DNA from 3 places in the Thalassospira sp. MIT121401 genome. Region 3 is predicted to be linked to each of the others. Evidence: predicted binding sites of a transcription regulator. Region 3 holds the regulator's gene; each other region holds the start of a gene.

What was found. Region 3 encodes LexA, which represses DNA repair genes until DNA is damaged. Its sites were predicted from a motif close to ATGTTCTANTTTGGTTC; they were not measured.
Region 1: the regulator LexA is predicted to act here: its motif matches at 1,833-1,849, upstream of uvrA (excinuclease ABC subunit UvrA).
Region 2: the regulator LexA is predicted to act here: its motif matches at 1,729-1,745, upstream of SIB88_RS06195 (ImuA family protein).

What each region holds. Positions count from the first base shown of each region.
Region 1 is NZ_CP138926.1:2,813,463-2,817,808, forward strand. Features, by position in the region: gene SIB88_RS12955 (Gfo/Idh/MocA family protein) at 1-547, shown strand, start outside; gene fbaA (class II fructose-bisphosphate aldolase) at 568-1,647, shown strand; gene uvrA (excinuclease ABC subunit UvrA) at 1,860-4,346, shown strand, end outside.
Region 2 is NZ_CP138926.1:1,359,814-1,364,159, reverse strand. Features, by position in the region: gene SIB88_RS06200 (Y-family DNA polymerase) at 1-836, opposite strand, end outside; gene SIB88_RS06195 (ImuA family protein) at 826-1,611, opposite strand; gene SIB88_RS06190 (4'-phosphopantetheinyl transferase family protein) at 1,962-2,768, opposite strand; gene SIB88_RS06185 (RNA polymerase sigma factor) at 2,919-3,491, shown strand; gene SIB88_RS06180 (FecR family protein) at 3,594-4,346, shown strand, end outside.
Region 3 is NZ_CP138926.1:2,630,647-2,634,992, forward strand. Features, by position in the region: gene SIB88_RS12065 (ComEC/Rec2 family competence protein) at 22-1,992, shown strand; gene lexA (transcriptional repressor LexA) at 2,098-2,805, opposite strand; gene moaC (cyclic pyranopterin monophosphate synthase MoaC) at 2,964-3,443, opposite strand; gene trpC (indole-3-glycerol phosphate synthase TrpC) at 3,463-4,260, opposite strand; gene trpD (anthranilate phosphoribosyltransferase) at 4,257-4,346, opposite strand, start outside.

The sequences.
Region 1 (4,346 bases), 180 kb from region 3:
CGATTGCGGTGTTCATTATCTTGATATCATGTGTCTGATGACCGGGGCCAAACCGGTGTCGGTCAATGCAATCGGTGTTCGCCTGTCTGAGGATGTCGCGCCCGATATGTATAATTACGGGCAGTTGCAAGTTCGCTTTGATGACGGCTCGGTTGGCTGGTACGAGGCCGGCTGGGGCCCGATGATCAGCGAAACCGCCTTCTTTGTGAAAGATGTCATTGGCCCGAAAGGCAGCGTATCAATCACCGATGTCGAAGAAAAAGGCGCTGGTTCGGCTGACATCGATACGCATACCAAGACAAATGCATTGCGCCTGCATCATGCGGAAACAGACAGTGCCGGTGAATTTACCCGCACAGACGAGATTATTCGCACCGATGACGAACCTGATCATGATGGTCTTTGCCTGCGCGAACAGCAATTTTTCCTAAAGTCTATAACAGAAAATCTTGACCTGACGCAGCATATGGAAGATGCATTGGGCTCTCTACGGATTGCCCTTGCCGCGGATCAGTCGGTTCGCACGGGGGCACCTGTTTTACTCTGACCCCCAGGAGGAGTACCCACATGCCTTCCGTTAAACCCGGTGTTGTTACCGGTGCTTCCTATCGTGACCTTGTCGCTGCCTGCAAGCAGGACGGTTACGCCCTTCCCGCTGTGAATATTACATCGTCAAGCACGATGAACGCAGCCCTTGAAGCCGCTGCGAATGCCGGTTCTGACATCATCATTCAGCTTTCGAATGGTGGCGCACAGTTCTTTGCTGGCAAGGGCATCAAGGACGCCGATGCGGCCCGTGTCGTGGGCGCAGTTTCGGCTGCCCGTCATGCGCAGCTTCTTGCTGAATATTATGGTGTTGCTGTTGTCATGCATACGGACCACGCGAACCGCAAGTTCGTTCCGTGGGTCGATGAAATGCTGAAATGGAGCGAAAAGGCCTATGCCGAAACCGGCAAGGCGCTTTACAGCTCCCACATGCTTGATCTGTCCGAAGAATCGCTTGAAGACAACCTGTCGACTTGCGAGACCTTCCTCAAACGCATGTCCGCCATCGAAATGAGCCTGGAAATCGAACTGGGTGTAACCGGTGGCGAAGAAGACGGCATCGGTCACGAACTTGATACTTCAAGTGACGAGATCGACCCGCGTCTTTACACCCGTCCGGAAGAAGTCGAAGAAGCCTATCGTCGCCTTTCGCCGCTTGGCCATTTCTCGGTCGCAGCTGCATTTGGTAACGTCCACGGCGTCTACAAGCCGGGCAACGTCAAACTGCGTCCGGAAATCCTTCTGGAAAGCCAGAAGTTTGTCGCCGAGAAGCATGGGCTTGATGACCGTCCGCTGGACTTCGTGTTCCATGGCGGTTCGGGTTCGGAAAAAGAAAAAATCGAAGAAGCCGTCGGCTATGGCGTCTTCAAGATGAATATCGACACCGATACCCAGTTTGCCTATGCCCGTCCGGTCGGTGAGTATGTTGAAGCAAATGCGCGTGCTTTCAAATACCAGGTCGATCCGGAAACGGACAAACCCTACAAGAAGAATTATGACCCGCGTGTCTGGATCCGCGAAGCTGAACTGTCGATGGCAGCGCGCCTCGAAGAAGCCTTCAAGGATCTTGGTGCCACCGGTCGTTCCGTGACCAAAGGCTAAGCCATCTTTTGCTTTGTCTGACCCGTTGGGTCACAGGATTTATGAAACCCGCCGGACTTGTTCGGCGGGTTTTTTCATGCATTTTGGGGTGCGGTGATTGTGTAATGTCAGTCTCCTGACAAATACTGACAGGAACTGTCAGGGGTGCGCTTGCGTATAGTGTTTGCGTCCTCTATACACTTTCCGAACAATTCAGGAACAAAAGGCCCGACATGCTGACGAAAATTTCGGTTCGCGGTGCGAAAGAACACAATCTTCAGAACATTGATGTTGAATTGCCCCGCGATTCACTGGTGGTCATTACCGGCCTGTCGGGATCGGGTAAAAGTTCGCTTGCCTTCGATACGATCTATGCCGAAGGCCAGCGCCGCTATGTCGAAAGCCTGTCTGCATATGCCCGTCAGTTCCTTGAACTGATGCAAAAGCCGGATGTCGAATATATCGATGGTCTGTCGCCGGCCATTTCCATCGAACAAAAAACCACGTCGCGTAACCCGCGTTCGACCGTGGGGACCGTGACCGAGATTTATGACTATATGCGTTTGCTTTGGGCGCGTATCGGCATCCCCTATTCGCCAGCGACCGGCCTTCCGATTGTCAGTCAGACCGTGTCGCAGATGGTCGACCGCGTGATGGAAATGGAAGAAGGAACACGGTTGTATCTTTTGGCGCCGATCGTCCGTGGTCGTAAGGGTGAATACAAAAAAGAACTGCGTGATTTGCGCTCACGCGGCTTCCAGCGCGTCAAAATTGACGGCGAAATGTATGATATCGATGATGCGCCGGAACTGAATAAAAAGCTGAAGCACGACATTTCTGTTGTTGTTGATCGGTTGATAGTGAAAGACGGCATCGCAACCCGCCTGGCCGACAGTTTTGAAACCGCTCTTGAACTGACTGACGGCATTGTTCTTACCGAAGATGCAAAAACCGGCGAAACAACCGTATTCTCGGCGAAGTTCGCCTGCCCGGTTTCCGGCTTCACGATCGAGGAAATCGAACCGCGTCTGTTTTCATTTAACAACCCGTTTGGCGCCTGCCCGGCCTGTGACGGTTTGGGAACCCAGATGGAGTTTGATCCGATGCTGGTTGTTCCTGATGAAAGCAAGACGCTTGAAGATGGGGCGGTCGCACCATGGGCCAGCACGACGTCGAAATATTACCTGCAGACCCTGAAATCAGTCGCAAAGCATTTCGGCTTTAAAACCAATGTTGCCTGGGAAAAATTGCCCAAAACGGCGCAAGACATCATCCTGCATGGGTCGGGTGACGAAGAAGTCACTGTCACCTATGACGATGGATCGCGCAGTTACAAGGTTTCGCGCCCGTTCGAAGGTGTCATTCCGAACATGGCGCGGCGCTGGCGCGAGACAGACAGTCAGTGGGCCCGCGATGAACTGGCCAAATATCAGATGGTGTCGCATTGCCCAACCTGTGCGGGCAAGCGTCTGAAGCCCGAAGCATTGGCTGTCAAAGTCGATGGTTGCGACATCTCGCAGGTGACGGATCTTTCAATTGCCAAAGCAGGTGACTGGTTCATCGCCCTTGAAGGCAAGCTGAACGAAAAGGAAACCGAAATCGCGCGCCGTATTCTGCGCGAAATTAATGACCGGTTGCGCTTCCTGCGCGATGTCGGGCTTGATTATCTTTCCATGTCGCGCACATCAGGCACCCTTTCGGGTGGTGAAAGCCAACGTATCCGTCTGGCGTCGCAAATCGGGTCGGGTTTGACCGGTGTTCTGTATGTGCTGGATGAACCGTCCATTGGTCTGCATCAGCGCGACAATGACCGCCTGCTCGATACGCTTAAGCGGTTGCGTGATCTCGGGAATACGGTTCTGGTCGTTGAACATGATGAAGACGCCATTCGTGCGGCGGATTATGTGATTGATATGGGCCCGGGTGCCGGTATTCATGGCGGACGCATCGTTGCCCAGGGCACCCCGGAAGAAATCCAGCAAAACCCCGAAAGCCTGACCGGCAAGTATCTCGTTGGTGTTGAACAGATTGCCGTTCCAAAGGAACGTCGCAAAGGCAACGGCAAGTCCATCACGATCAAGGGGGCCAAAGCCAACAACCTTCAGGGCATTGATGTCGACTTCCCGCTGGGCAAGTTCATCTGTGTTACCGGCGTGTCAGGTGGCGGGAAATCCAGTCTTGTCATCGAAACGCTATATAAGGCGCTGGCAAAGCGGATGCATAATGCCCGCCATCATCCCGGGGCACATGATGCAATTACCGGGATCGAGCTGATCGACAAGATCATTGACATCGACCAAAGCCCGATCGGGCGAACCCCGCGGTCGAACCCGGTGACCTATACCGGTGCCTTTACACCGATCCGTGACTGGTTTGCCCAACTGCCAGAAGCCAAGACCCGCGGTTACAAGCCCGGACGTTTTTCATTCAACGTCAAAGGCGGTCGTTGCGAAGCCTGTCAGGGTGACGGTGTCATCAAAATCGAAATGCACTTCCTGCCTGACGTTTATGTCACGTGTGATCAGTGCAAGGGCAAAAGATACAACCGCGAAACGCTGGAAATATCGTTTAAAGGCAAATCGATATCTGATGTTCTTGATATGACAGTGGAAGAAGGCGCGGACTTCTTCAAGGCCGTTCCATCGATCCGTGACAAGATGGAAACCCTTAAACAGGTTGGTCTTTCCTATATCCATCTGGGTCAACAGGCCACAACCCTT
Region 2 (4,346 bases), 1.3 Mb from region 3:
AGGCCCAGATTTTCGCATGCAAGCATCTCGCACAGCTTGCCCGTCATGTTTTCGATCGCCAGTGCCAGATTGACCGCATCGCCAAGCGGTTCGCCAAAGCTTTGTTTGATCAGCCAGGGGGTATCGGGCAATTTGAAGTTCAGATGTTCGGGCAAGCGCCCATAAAACTGATCAAGACGGCGCAACACATCGGGTCCCAGCCGGGTGGTGATATTGGCGCGCGGCAAGGGTGTAATATCGCCCAGTTGCTTAAGGCCAAGCCGCGACAACAGGGCGATGATGTCATCCGACAGACGCAGGGCCGAAACCGGAAATCCTGCCGCGATTTCATGATCGGCGGGCAAGGACAGGATATGCTCGGTCGACGCACCGGGATGATGACGCGCAGCGGCCCAGGCGGCCCCGGCCGTATCGGCAATGGCAATTCTAGCACCATAGCCCCGGGATTTCACATCACGCAGGATGTGACCGATCATGGTGGCTTCCCCGCCAAACAAATGACTGCCGCCGGTGATTTCCAGCCATAATCCGCCATCGCCTTGCAGGCCGTGCGCATGCAATTCCCGATCCGGCGCGACCCAGGGGCTGTATCGATCCATCAAACGGATCAATCCCGCCAGATGCATGTCATAAAGCGCCTCATCCTCGGGGCTGTCGTGCAAACCGGGAAGGATGCTGCGCGCATCGGAAAGACGCATGCCCCCGTATAATCCCGCGTCCCGGGCCCGGGCATTCAGCCCGCACACCAGAACCCCTTTGTGATCGGCGCGCGTGATGACATGTGGCCCGTCAGCATCATCTGCCGGTTCGGTGGGGCCGCTGTTTTCAGATGACACGTCCTGGTCCGCCTTGTGGCGGGTATCGGCCGTGGTTCTGCTGATTTTCTGACAATCCGTCTTCCAGTGGGTCAACCACAGATAAAGAAAACGTTGATGCATCGGTTTTGACTTTCCAGCTTCCCGGTCGGACCCCGCGTCCCCCGATCAGGCTGAGATGATGAATATTCCCTGTCTTGGTGTCTGACGTGCTTGGGACCGGTTCGATCTTCCAGCGTGTCAATGCACTTGATGGCATCAACCGCCCGCCATGCGATGCCCGGCGCAAAACAATCATCCGGGTTCCGCCCGCTTCACAGGCCAGTTGCAGACGCCTTGCCGATGTCAGGTCGTAATCGGTGGTTTCCAGAATAATCGATGCGACCTGCCCGGATTTGGCGGCCTCCTCACAGCTCCATAAGGCGATATCCTGCTGATCGACTGTCATCATCAAGGGCGGCGGATCCGTTACCTGCCCGACCGGCAAGGCCAGATGATAAAACCCGCCCTGATCAATCGCCCGTCTTTGCCGAACCCAGAAAACAGACCGGTTTGACTGGGCATGGCCCTGTGCGCTGTTTTGCGGTTTTTCTTGCGATCTGTCTTGCTCGCAGCCTTGTAACCTTCCGTATCCTGCCCTCTGCTCTTGCGGAGCAATCCGGGCCAGATACCAGGCCAAAATCGACGCCGCCCCACCATCATGGGCACAGATTACCTCATGCATACCAACCGGCACAAAACCGCCGATGCTGATATTGCGTGACAAGGCCATACCGCCAAACAGGCAGCCGACCACACCGCCTGCCTTGCCGGGGAAACAGGATACATTTCCCCTCCAACTTTTTTCGGCCCGTGCCAAGACAGCCCGGGCATCCCTGATCCGTTCAGCAAGCATCTTACCCAAACACAACAAATGTTCTCTATTTGTTCTTATTTAGGAACGCCCGATATCAGAGTCAAATCAAAAGCTTTCAGGTGGGGTGAGGGCGATGGAGGAAAGCGGGCCTATTCATCTGCGGTGCCTGCTGGCAAGAACACGCAAAGGGAACCGTGCAAACGTTGTGACAATAACAGTACTCCAACAAACAGACAGTGGATGAAGGAAAATGTGCCTAGTGACAGAAAACACGACACATTTTCAACATGCTAGATCCGTCCGGGATAGATAGTTGAGGCACGCCAACTGCTGAGTGCCTCCAGCCACCCGAAATCAATTTTTGTCTGCGCAGGAAGCGTTATCGCCAACCATGCTTTGTCAATTGGCATAACTTGTGTCTGGTATTGTGTGAAGGTCTTGTAGCTCAATCTGACCCCTGCCACGACTTCCGATACTGAGGTCGGCTCATACAGTTTGGGCGGCATAGTCATACCTGTTGTCAGCACCTTGCCCAAGCTTTCGCGTGCACACCAAAGTATGGATGCAGCCTCATACTCATTCAGAGAAAGCTCGAAGAACTGTTGCCGCAAACTCGCGTCAACATCATTCAGAACGGGCACAATGTCGGCCTCTGCCAATTGCTCAACATCGACACCGATCGGGTGACCTTTATGGTGAATAACGGCAACACAAATCTCGTCGGAGTGAGAAATCGACACACCAAGTTCGCAACACCCGACAGATGTACCCATAATAATAGGCTGGTGAAAAACACCGCTACCGATGGCGATATCATGTGGTGACACATCATCGAGATGACATTTCAAAGCAAGCTTCGCAGCCAACCGTCCAATTGTGAAACTGTCACGTCGCTGAGGAAACTCGAAAGACAGCCGTCTTTGCTGTTCGTGTGTATGTAAATATCTGTTCGCCAGACTTTCGGTTTCCTCCGGACCAAGGCGTTGCCTGTCAATTATTGCAATGGTCGCTTTCAAAATATCCGGGGCACCAAAGCCTTCGAAGGATCCATCACGGGTTAATGCCAGTTTTTGCACGACGCAGCTTTCCGGAAACATGGCGATTAACCTCATACTTTTCAGACTGCTTCTGTATGGCCCGGCGAAGATGGCTGCTTTACCAAGCTGTATTCAGGCAACCACACACATTCACCTTACACACGTGCAGGATGCAAATTTCATACACCCTGCACAACTAATTAATTGCGAATGAGTATTATTTTTGATAACTCCATAAAAACCCATCACCTTAGTCAGGTATGTGACTTGGCAATAACGGACCTCAAAAAACTCTTTCAGTCTCACCAAAGGGAATTGCAGATTTATCTGACACGCCTTTTGCGTGATGCAGATACAGCAATGGATCTGACACAGGAGACATTTTTGCGTGTGTCGGAACATGCCAGCCCCGATAAGGCAAACGAAGTCACCCATGTCCGTTCCTACCTGTACCGCGTCGCCCATAATCTTGCGATTGATCACGTTCGGGCACAAAAGCGAAACCCGGTTGCCGGTACCGATGACATTCCCCTTGATGTCATTCCCAATAATTCACCCTCGCCAGAACAGATCGTCGGAGGGCAGTCTGAGCTTGAATATGTACGCCGCGCGCTTGATGAGCTGCCTGAAAAAACGCGCGAAATCTTTACTCTTGTGCGCGTTGAAGGGCTGACTTATCGCGAAACGGCTGAACAGCTCGGCATTTCTGACAGCTCCGTGCAGAAACATGTCGCGCGCGCTATTGCCCATGTGATGAAGCGCATGCGGGAAAGCCGGTCATGAAATTGCACAAAGTTTTTACGCATTTCTTGCAGTTTTATCGTCCAACAGATAAGGACGCTTTGTCCGGGTTGTCGGCAAGTGCGGGTTGGTAACGTGAGCCAGATGCAAGAAACACAGAAAAACATTGATCTGGCCGCGGCCGATTGGGTTGCGAAAATGATCAATGGCGACCTCAGCACATCTGAACATGAAGAGCTCCACATTTGGCTGAATGCCGCACCGGAAAACCAGCAAGCTTTCATTGAGGCCAACAACGCGCTTGCTGTAATGGATGAAGCAATTCGATCAAAAGATCGCACAACCGAAAGCCCTTCATCAAAGGTTGTCGAGCTTAAACATCCGGCAAAACCGTCATCCAAGGTCCCCTCGGCAAAGAAACGCCGCTGGAGCTACGTCGCACTTGCCGCAAGCTTGCTGCTGGCGGTTGCTTCTACGCGCGTTATGTTTGGTGACCCGACCATTTTCCTCAGCGCTGATTATCACACTGCTGTCGGGGAAGTGCGGGCCATTACACTTGAGGATGGCAGTACCGTCACCTTGGGCCCCGATAGTGCAATCGCGGTTCAGTTTACCGATCAAATCCGAAACATCGCATTGATTAGCGGGCTTGCCGATTTTCAAGCTGTTCCGATGGAACGTGCGAACAAGCGTGTTTTCACCGTCACCTCGCCGCATGGCCAGGTGCAGGCGTTGGGCACCCGGTTTATCGTCAACAGCTTTGATGACCACACCAATGTTGCCGTGTTGGAACATCAGGTTGAAGTCAAGCCAAACTCGGCAACATCAGAACACATAGCGATCTTGGCGGAAAATCAGGCCGTCCGTTATAACCGCCATTCAATCAGCCCGGTGTCC
Region 3 (4,346 bases):
GTTGCAGAGATTTCAGTTGCCGTGATTCTTTCGGTCTGCGCGTTCTGGATGGTTCGCAGCAAAGCCTGGCTGGCATTTTTGATGCAACTGATGGCCAGTATCACGGTAGGTTGTCTGATCAGTGCCCTGCATACGGAACTGGGACCGGAAAATATCCCGACCAGAACCCTTTATTCGACCGAAATCATCGGAACTGTCATCGGTATTGAGCCCCGCGGCAGTCGCATGCGCGTTACCCTTGATCCGACAAATATTCAGGGTCTTTCCAATGATCAGATCGACTGGAATGTTCGGCTCAGTTTTCTCGGTGACAGCGCGCTTTCGATCGGTGATGAGGTGCGCGTAAAGGCACGGTTGTTTCCACTGCGCCCGCCGTCGGTTCCCGGTGATCCCGATTTCGCGCGCAACCTTTATTTCAGCCAGATCGGCGCAACCGGGTTTGCATTCGGTCGTCAGTTCGAAGTGTTGAGCGAGAAGGATGCTTATGAAAACAATGGTATAGGATACGTTGTTGAACACCTGCGTCAGAAAATATCCGACGTGATCAATCGATACGTAACCGCGCCCGAGGCCGGGATTGCCAAAGCATTGATCATCGGTGAACGCGGCGATGTCACTGCTGAAATTGCCGAGGATCTGAGGAAATCCGGGCTGGCCCATCTTTTGGCGATTTCCGGATTGCATATGGGGTTGCTGTGCGGAACCGTTTTCTTTCTGGTGCGTCTGGGTTTGGCTGCGATACCGGGGATCGCATTGCGCTATCCGGTCAAAAAATGGGCGGCACTCGCGGCCGCCGGGGCGGGGTTCATTTATCTCGGATTGTCGGGGGCAACAGTGCCGACGCAGCGGGCCTTTGTGATGTTGCTGGTGGTATGGATTGCCCTGTTGCTTGATCGCCGTGCCATATCTTTACGGCTGGTGGGTGTGGCCGCACTGGTTGTTCTGGTGTTAAGGCCCGATGCGGTACTTGGTGCCAGTTTTCAGCTTTCCTTTGCTGCTGTCGGGGCACTTGTTGCCTTTTATGACGGGCCCGGGCGCCGTTGGCTTGACCGCCATGGCGGACGTCCGTGGCATGAACGTCTTGTGGTCTATATGGCGGGGCTTTTGATCACCAGTGTCATTGTGACGGTTGTGACGGCATCGATTATCGGATTTCATTTCGGGCGGATATCGGTGCTTGGCATTGTTGCCAATCTGGTTGCCATTCCGATAATGGCATTCTGGGTGATGCCGTTAATTGTACTGACGCTGGCATTCATGCCATTCGGGTTGGCGGGCGGTGTGCTTGCGCTGATGGCGCCCGGATTGACTGTTCTGATCAAAACAGCATCCCTTGTCGCCGCCCAGGAATGGGGGTTGTGGTATGTGGCCGGGCTCGGTGATGTGGCAACCGCCTGTTTGTTGTTGGCGATTGCGTGGGCCGTGATCTGGCGCGATCAGATTGCCCTTGTAGTTTCCGGGCCGCTTTTGATCATCGCCATCATTGCGCAGGTGACCCACCAAACTCCGGATGTTCTTGTATCGGGTGATCAGGAAAGCTGGGCCGTTTATGACAGGGAACAGGAAATCCTGCATTTGGCCGACGGGCTTGGTGATTTCCAAAAATCCCTGTGGATGAGCCGTTTTGGCATCCGTCCGGAAGATGAAGCCACAAGAATAAGGTATTGTAAAAACGATCCGTGTCTTGTGGTCACTGGCGTTGGTGATAATGAAACTAGGACCATTGTCGCAACCAGTCTGGCCAATCCGTTCTATGCCTGTCGCAATGCCGATCTTGTGATTACGCTAAAAAACGATTTGCCAATCCGAACCTGTCGCCAGGCCGGGGCGCGGGTGATGATTGATGATGGCGTCTTGTGGTGGCAGGGCGGTGTCGCCCTTGATACGGCTAAGCTTGATCAGGGAAGGTCGTCATTTGAAACCGTGCGGGCAATATCCGGTCACTGGCCATGGATCGTGATTGGCGGCAAAGCTGCTCCATCGCAACGGTAATCAGTGGCCGTGCCTGGACCGGGCCGGATGCACTGATCCCGAATACACAAAATCGCCCGTGTGAAAATCACAGCGGGCGATTTTGTGTGTGCAGTTGCTGGTGGCTTAATACTGACGCAGCAACCCGACCAGACGACCCTGAATACGCACGCGATCCGGTGACAGGGCACGGGTTTCATACCGGGCATTGGCCGGTTCCAGAAGAACCTCACCGCGCCCGCGTTTAAGGCGCTTAAGGGTCGCTTCGCTGTCATCGACAAGCGCAACGACAATCGTGCCATCATGGGCCTGCTCGCACCGCTGGATCAGGACGGTATCACCATCAAGGATGCCGGCCTCGACCATGGAATCACCGGATACTTCAAGTGCATAATGATCGCCTGATCCCAAAAGGGCAGCGGGCACCTGAACCATGGTGCTTTGATCACGCAATGCCTCGATCGGGGTACCCGCAGCAATTCGCCCATAAAGCGGAAGCGAAATAGCTTCACCGGTTTCGGCAAAGGCCGTGGGCACGGTTGCCGGACGATGGGGGGCTTTGCGCGCACTGGCAATGGATGTGACGTTGTTCGGGGTTTCGGGGGCGTCATCATCGCTGTTTTCCGGAAGCCGGATGACTTCCAGCGCACGGGCGCGATGCGCAAGACGGCGGATAAAACCGCGTTCCTCAAGCCCGGTAATCAGACGATGGATCCCCGATTTGGATTTAAGGTTCAGGGCCTCTTTCATTTCATCGAAAGAGGGCGAGATACCGTGATCGCGAAGGTAATTGTCAATATAGACCAGCAACTCATATTGCTTGCGCGTCAGCATGATATTTCCCGAACCTGTAGCAAGAACAAAAAGGATACATAAATGTTCTACTTTAGTTCTTTTGTCGGGTCAAGCGCGTCGGGCCAAAAACAACGGATTGGCCGTAATTCAGGCCATAATTACGGGTTTTGAATGGTGGTCGCCCGCTCGCAAACACCCTAATCGGCGATGAAAGTCCCCGATTTCCCGCCTTCCTTGCGGGTGACGCGGATATCGGTAATCTGCATGGCCTTGTCGACAGCCTTGCACATGTCAAACACGGTCAAGGCTGCGACAGAGGCCGCTGTCAAGGCCTCCATCTCGACACCGGTCTTGCCGGTGGTCTTGCAGGTCGCGGTGATATCGACCCCGTCAACATCATCGGCCAGTTCAAGATCAACCGTCACCGATGTCAGGGGCAGGGGATGGCAAAGCGGGATCAGATCGGGGGTCTTTTTTGCTCCCATGATCCCGGCAAGCTGTGCGATGCCAAGAACATCACCCTTCTTATGGCCACGATCGGCAATCAGCTTTGCCGTTTGCGCAGACATCAATACCCGTGCCTTGGCAATGGCAATGCGGGTGGTATCGGCCTTGTCCGAAATATCCACCATCACGGCGTTGCCACCGGCATCAATATGGGAAAGCTTGTCTGTCATGTGCTTTGCCAGTCCCAGGTCAGGCCGCAAGGCCAAGAAGGTTGCGGGTTGCCGCAGCCACGTCATCCTGACGCATCAGGCTTTCCCCAATCAGGAAGCACTGCGCACCAACCTTGGCCATGCGTGCAAGGTCTTCGGGCGTGAACAATCCGCTTTCGGCGACCAGAAGACGGTCGCTATCGACCATGCCAGCCAGTTCCTCGGTCGTGGTCAGCGAAATTTCCATGGTCTTGAGGTTACGGTTATTGACCCCGACCAGACGCGATTTCAGTTTCAGGGCACGTTCAAGTTCCGGCGCGTTGTGAACTTCGATCAGAACATCCATGCCAAGACTGTGTGCCGCATCTTCAAGTTCGGCAGCCAGTCCGTCTTCAAGGGCCGCCATGATCAAAAGGATGCAATCGGCCCCCAAGGCGCGTGCTTCGGTGATCTGGTAAGGATCAACCATGAAATCCTTGCGCAATGCCGGAAGGTCAACAGCCGCGCGCGCCGCGACAAGATAGCTGTCATCCCCCTGGAAATAGGGCACATCGGTCAGAACCGAAAGGCAGCTTGCCCCGCCAGCCTGATAGGCCTTTGCCAGTTGCGGCGGATTGAAATCGGCGCGGATCAGTCCCTTGGACGGGGATGCTTTCTTGATTTCGGCAATCAGGCCATAACGGCCATCGGCAACACTGGTTTCAAGGGCCTTGATAAAGCCGCGCGGTGCCGATTGGGCTTTGGCTTCGGCTTCAAGCGTGCCAAGGCTTTTGCGGGACTTGCAGGCGGCAACGTGTTCGCGTTTGTCGTCGCAGATTTTCTTAAGAACGTCGCTCACGCTGCGTTTCCTTCGTTGGTAATGGTGACAAGACCCTGAAGCGTTTCTGCGGCCTTGCCGCTATCAATTGCTTCGGATGCCTTTTT